DNA from 3 places in the Noviherbaspirillum phoenicis genome. Region 1 is predicted to be linked to each of the others. Evidence: predicted binding sites of a transcription regulator. Region 1 holds the regulator's gene; each other region holds the start of a gene.
The links. The regulator FNR, encoded in region 1, switches genes on or off when oxygen is low (the NO sensors DNR and NnrR bind a similar motif). The targets are predictions, from matches to a motif close to TTGATNNNNATCAA.

Region 1 (2,252 bases):
AGGAGAATGCAAATGCAGTCAATGAATACGCTCGAATGCCCGTCCACGCCCTGGTACAAGCACCGTTGGCCCTGGCTGATCATGCTGGGTCCGTTCCTGGTGGTGCTGGCGGGCAGCTACACGATCTGGCTCTCCTACTCGCAGCAGGATGCGCTGGTGGTGGGCGACTATTACCGGCAGGGCAAGGCCATCAACCAGGACCTGCGGCGCGATCAGGCCGCCAGCCGGCTGGGACTGTCGCTGGCGCTGCACTTCGATGCCGCCGCGGGCCGGCTGACAGGCGCGATGCGCGGCGCGCAGGGGATTCCGCATGGCGCGATGACGCTGCGCCTGGTTCATTCCACGCGTCCGGAAAAGGATATCGTGCTGCCGGTGGTGGCGGATGCGGAAGGCCACTTTGCCGTGAGCCTGCCGATGCTGGAGATGGCGCGCTGGCAGGTGATGCTGGAAGACCAGGGCCGGACCTGGCGCATCAATGGCGTGTGGCCCTGGCCGCAGCAGGCGACGGCGACGCTGTCGGCCGACCAATCCTGAAGGAGGCATAGATGCGGCGTCTTGCAATGGTGATCCTGTGGCCATCCTTCCTGGTGGCGGCGATGGCGGAAGGTTTTTTCTTTTCCCTGCTCGATCCGCAGGATCTGCACCTGGGCGGCGCCGAGTTCACGCTGTCGCCGCTGGCGGCTTATACGGTGGGATTCTTCCTGTTCTGGCTGTTCTGCGCGCTGGCGGCGATGCTCAGTTATTACCTGGCCAATGTGCCGGCCGACCGCCAGCCGCCGCTATGACGGCGACAGGGCCGAGCCTAATCGCATTTCTCGGTGCCGGCCGCCATGGCTTTCAGGCGGGGCGGATCGAGAATCACGATTTCGCGGTTGCTTACCTGCAGCACGCCCAGCTTCTTGAAGCGTGACAGCAGGCGGCTGATGCTCTCGATGGTGAGTCCGAGATAATTGCCGATTTCCTCGCGCGACATGCGCAGCTGGAAGGCGGTGGAGGAATAGCCGCGGGCGGCATAGCGCGTCGTGAGATTGACCAGGAAGGCGGCGAAGCGCTGGCCGGCGCGCATATTGCCCAGCAGGAGCATGACGCTCTGCTCGCGCGTGATTTCCTGGCTCATCATCCGGTGGAAATGGTGCAGCAGCGTGGGAATGTGGCCGAACAACTCTTCCAGCCGGCTGAATGGAATGTCGCAGACTTCACTGTCTTCCAGCGCCACCGCCGAACAATGGTGGCGCTCGGTGCCGATGGCGTCCATGCCGAGAAGCTCGCCGGCCATCTGGAAGCCTGTAATCTGCTGCTCGCCGCTGACATTGATCTGGAAAGTCTTGAAATGCCCAAGCCGGATCGCGTACAGGTTGGTGAACGGATCGCCCATGCGGTAGAGATGGGTGTCGCGCGGCACCTTGCGCCGGCGTCCGATGATGGCGTCGAGACGCGACATGTCGGTATCGTCCAGGCCCATGGGCAGGCAAAGCTGGTGCATGCTGCACGCCGCGCAACTTGCCTTCAGGGCGTTGACGTTGATGGGCGTGGTCTGGCTGTTGACTGGAATGGACTGGATCATGGTCGCCAATGATATATCTCAAGCCGTTGAAAACGCGAAACGCTACGGTATGAAACGTGCCGCAAGACTGATCTGCGGATTAGAACGGTCGGTACGGCGAAGTGTAGCAAACACATCGTAACGCGGATACAACAGATATTAGCGGCGTATCAAAATGTTAAGCAAAATGTGGGTTGTGTTCGTTAGCGCACAGTCGATCGGAGGAAAGATGGGTATCTTTTTGACACGATATGGCTGTGCTGGTGTTCCCCTTTCTTCACCCTCAACGACTGGATGCGCAAAATGAAAAAAATGTTAACGCTGTTGGCACTTCCCCTGGCTCAGGCCGCAATGGTTTCGGCTTTCGCGCAAGCGCCTGCCGCCACTTCCACCGATCCATCGGCCAGCCAATCCCGCGCCGAAGTCAAGTCCGGCGCCAGCGCGGCGAATGCAGACCGCGTCAACCAGTTCAACGACCGTCCCGGCGCAGCCGTGAAGGGCAGCGGCACCAGCCGTGCCGAAGTCAAGTCCGGCGCCAGCGCTGCCGAATTCGACAAGGTCAACCAGTTCCAGGACAAGCCGACGGCTGGTATGCCTTCAGGCAACAAGAGCCGTGCAGAGGTCAAGGCTGAACGCAATGCAGGCGCCGGCCAGCTGCGCGCCAACACCGAAGTGCCGACACCGGGCACCTCGTCGCAGCAGAATCTGA
Region 2 (2,252 bases), on a different contig from region 1:
ACGAACTCCACCGGCTTGGTCGGCTCCCATGCCGCCGCGGGCGCGCTCGCGAATGCGGCCGCCACTGCCAGCGCGCAGCCGGCAAATTTCACAGAACCGCTGATGACCTTTGATTGCAATGTCTTACCCATTTCAGTCTCCGTCGTAGTTATATTGTTTAACCAGCAGGGTGCTGGCATTGCCATTTGCCGCTTGAGAAGCTACCGGCCTTGTCCGGATATCTTTCCGGTTCATGGATGGGTACAAAAATACTGGACAACTTTGCTTGAAATTCAATTGACCGGCGTCAATTTTTCAAATCTTCCCGCCATGTGGCCGGCTTGCAGGGAAAGCGCAGGCACTGCCTGATCAGGCTGTTTCGTCAGTACGGTCTGCGCCTGGCGCCTGGCCGTGATGCAGCCTATCCATCCTGCCTGCCGGCTGCGGATGCTGATCCCGAGCGCGCTATCTGGCGCGGCCGGCCCGGTTCGTCAGGTGAAGGGTGTATGCGGGCCAAGTCGCGGCGAAGGCGATGGCATGCGGAGCGAACAGATGGCGATCGCTATGGCGATGGTGTTACCGGGCTGATTCATGAACTTGGTCTCCTCGTTCAATGCGAGGCGGTGATGGCGGCATGATGCCGCCTGCAAGCCGCCCTTCCCGCTTGGCCGGCTTCCACAGGAGGGCGTGGCAAGGATGCGTGCCCGTATCGTGGAATGCCGATGGTGTGCCTGATGGCTTCTGGTAACTTGGCACCGATTTTCAGAGAACGCTTCCGCTTTCTCCTTGATCGCGGTTAAGTTTCCAAAATTCCGCAAATTTAATGCGCGCCAGCGGCGGCCTGATTTCAGGGGGTGGAAGCGCCGATCTCATTTCAGCCTTTGCCTGCGGGCTCTTTTCCTTTTTTCCGACGTTCTCACGCGCTTGCCCTGTCCAAATCCCGGGCAAAAACTCATGTTCTCAAACTTGACCCTGGTCAATGAGAAAAAAGCCGGGCCATCGCTATGATGGCCGCAACCTGACCCCGGGGCACCCTGCGGCGCGGGTCGGCAGACAAGCTGCCTGGCCATGTCCGTTCATGGCGAGCGACACGCATAAAACCATACAGAGGAGAACGCATGTCTTCAGTACTGAAAAAGACCGAGACCGACGAGACCACCTTGCTGGCCACGCAGGATCAGGAGCCGATGGAAGCCGTTGCAGAACAGACCGACGGCTTCCACGTACTGCTCGACGCATTGAAAGCCAATGACGTCGAGACCATCTACGGCCTGGTCGGCATCCCCATCACCGACCTGGCCCGCCTGGCGCAGGCCGAGGGCTTCCGCTTCATCGGCTTCCGCCATGAAGCCAACGCCGTCAACGCCGCCGCCATCGCCGGCTACCTCACCAAGAAGCCCGGCATCGCCATGACCGTTTCGGCCCCGGGCTTCCTGAACGGCCTGGTCGCGCTGGCCAATGCCACCGTCAACTGCTTCCCCATGATCATGATCTCCGGCTCCTCCGAGCGCGAGATCGTCGACCTGGCGCAGGGCGACTATGAAGAGCTCGACCAGCTCAATGCCGCCAAGCCCTATGTCAAGGCTTCCTACCGCATCAACCATATCGAGGACATCGGCATCGGCGTGGCGCGCGCCATCCGCGCCGCCGTCTCCGGCCGCCCCGGCGGCGTCTATCTCGACGTGCCCGCCAAGCTGCTCGGCCAGGCCATGGAAGCCGCCGCCGCCCAGCGCTCCATCGTGAAAGTCGTCGACCCGTCGCCGGCCCAGATCCCCGCGCCCGACGCCATCGCCCGCGCGCTCGACGTGCTCAAGAAGGCCAAGCGCCCGGTCATCATGCTCGGCAAGGGCGCAGCCTACGCCCAGGCCGACGCCGACATCCGCGCCTTCGTCGAGCGCACCGGCATCCCTTACCTCGCCATGTCCATGGCCAAGGGCCTGCTGCCCGACAACCATCCGCAGGCCGCCATCGCCGCCCGCTCCTATGCGCTGAAGGAAGCCGACTGCGTGATGCTCATCGGCGCGCGCCTGAACTGGCTGCTCTCGCATGGCAAGGGCCCGACCTGGGGCGGCAAGGACCACAAGGACTGGGCCCAGAAGACCTTCGTGCAGATCGATATCTCGGCACAGGAAATGGATTCCAACGTGCCCATCGACGCGCCCCTGGCCGGCGACATCGGCTCCACCGTCTCGGCGCTGCTGGCCGCCATCGACCAGACCGGCTTCGACAAGCCCGATGCCGGCTGGACCGGCGCCATTGCCGAGAAGCGCGAC
Region 3 (2,252 bases), on a different contig from region 1:
AATGGTGGGCTCGCAGGGCCGCAACATCCTGATCGGCGCGCTGGCCGCGCTGGCCAGCTACGCGCTGTTCCACCTGGTCACGGTGTTCCCGCTGTCCTGGATCCAGCTGTACTCGCTGCGCGACGTCGGCGACTTCCTGCTGGTGCAGATCGCCGGCGCAGCCATTGCGCTGGTGTGCGTGATCCTGTCCGGCCTGATCGCCGACCGCTTCGGCCGCCGCAACACCCTGGGCAGCCTGGCGGTGCTGATCGCGGCATTCAGCGCCACGGTGCCGAGCCTGATGAACGGCGGCGAGTTCGGGCAAAACGTGTTCGTGCTGCTGGGCTTTGCGCTGCTGGGCCTGTCTTATGGCCAGGCGGCCGGCGCGGTGACGGCCAACTTCCCGGCCCGCTTCCGCTACACCGGCGCGGCGCTGACCTCGGACCTGGCCTGGCTGGTCGGCGCCGGCTTCGCGCCGCTGGTGGCGCTGGGCCTGTCGGCCCACTTCGGCCTGGCCTATGTCAGCCTGTACCTGCTGTCGGGCGCGGTCGGCTCGCTGGCGGCACTGAGCCTGAACCGCGCGCTGGAAATCAGGAACTAGCAGCACCGGCGCCCGGCGCCGACGCTTCACCCCTCATCAGGCCGGCACTGTCCGGCCTGATGGCGTTTACAGCCCGGCCGGAGCCTCTTCCGGCTTGCCTTTCCAGCAATAAAACCCCTTCCGAAGAATTTTGACCCATGTCAACCGCGCTGCGGGGACGCCTTCCTACCATGGGCGCCAGGCGCCTGCGGCGTTGCGCTTGTCCTGCACCGCCATGCCGCCAGCTTCATCCAACGCTGTCGGCCTCGCGCTCCCATCCCTGAGCGGCGCCGGGCGGCCAGCAGGCTGGGCCGGCCGGCCCCGGGCATGGCCGCGGCGAACGCCGGACCGACTGACTGGGGACCCGTATCGATGGCCATGCTGCATGCTGAAACATCCGCCGCGACGGCAAGCGCCGGCCGTCCGCCTGCCCATCCGCAGGAGGGCCTCACCGGGGCGCAGGCCGCGGCGCGCCTGGAACGCCATGGCTACAACGAGCTTGCCTCGGCCCGGCGGCGCGGCCTTCCCGAGGTGGCGGCGGGCGTGATGCGCGAGCCGATGTTCCTGCTGCTCATCGCCTGCGGCGCCATCTACCTGGTGCTGGGCGACAGGCAGGAAGCGCTGATGCTGCTTGGCTTCGTGTTCGTGGTGATCGGCATCACCCTATTCCAGGAAAACAAGGTGGAACGGGCGCTGGAGGCGCTGCGCAACCTTGCCAGCCCACGCGCAAGGGTGCTGCGCGACGGGGAACTGCGCATCATTCCGGGACGCGAAGTCGTTCCCGACGACATCGTGCTGCTGGCCGAAGGCGACCGTGTTCCAGCCGACGCCGCGCTGCTGGAGACCACCAACCTGATGATCGACGAATCCCTGCTCACCGGCGAATCGGCGCCGGTGAGCAAGCGGCTTGGGATGGCCGGGGCGTTGCCGGCCGCGCAGACCGGCTCTGACAGGCTGGCGCTGGTGTATTCAGGCACGCTGGTCGTGCAGGGAAAGGCAATGGCCAGGGTCACCGGAACCGGGGGAAACACGGCGATCGGCAGGATAGGCCGAGCGCTGTACGACATCGAGCCCGAGGTCACGCGGGTGCAGCGGGAAACGGCCGTGGTCGTCAGGCGGCTTGCCGGCGCCGCGGGCGTCCTGGCGGCGGTCGTGGCGCTCTGGTACGGCGCTGCGCGGGGCGACTGGCTCAACGGACTGCTGGTCGGCCTGACGCTCGCCATGGCCTTGCTGCCGGAAGAGCTGTCGGTGGTGCTGACGATCTTCCTGGGCCTGGGCGGCTGGCGGCTGGCGCAGAAACAGGTGCTGGCGCGGCGCGTGGCGGCCATCGAGATGCTGGGCGCCGCCACCGTGCTGTGCGTCGACAAGACCGGCACGCTGACCGAGAACCGGATGACATTGACCAGGCTCGTGGTCGACGGCCAGTCGGTCGATCTCGCGGACCTGCCCGGCGGCGCGCTGCCCGAGCTGTATCACGAACTGCTCGAGTTCAGCATCCTGGCCAGCCATCGCGATCCCTTCGACCCGATGGAAAAAGCGATCCACAGAAGCGCGCAGGCGACGCTGGCGCAAACCGAGCACCTGCACGGCGACTGGACGCTCCTGAATGAATACCCGCTCTCGCCGGCCCTGCTGGCGATGTCGCGCGTCTGGCGCTCCGACGAGCGCGGGCAGTATGTCGTGGCCGCCAAGG

Region 2: the regulator FNR is predicted to act here: its motif matches at 946-959, upstream of oxc (oxalyl-CoA decarboxylase).
Region 3: the regulator FNR is predicted to act here: its motif matches at 711-724, upstream of ABC383_RS21245 (cation-translocating P-type ATPase).

Annotation. Positions count from the first base shown of each region.
Region 1 covers NZ_JBDFLX010000001.1:2,488,608-2,490,859, reverse strand. The annotation lists gene ABC383_RS11265 (FixH family protein) at 13-534, shown strand; gene ABC383_RS11260 (hypothetical protein) at 546-785, shown strand; gene fnr (fumarate/nitrate reduction transcriptional regulator Fnr) at 803-1,564, opposite strand; gene ABC383_RS11250 (hypothetical protein) at 1,847-2,252, shown strand, end outside.
Region 2 covers NZ_JBDFLX010000005.1:66,629-68,880, reverse strand. The annotation lists gene ABC383_RS25880 (Bug family tripartite tricarboxylate transporter substrate binding protein) at 1-131, opposite strand, end outside; gene oxc (oxalyl-CoA decarboxylase) at 1,167-2,252, shown strand, end outside.
Region 3 covers NZ_JBDFLX010000002.1:360,956-363,207, reverse strand. The annotation lists gene ABC383_RS21250 (MFS transporter) at 1-580, shown strand, start outside; gene ABC383_RS21245 (cation-translocating P-type ATPase) at 887-2,252, shown strand, end outside.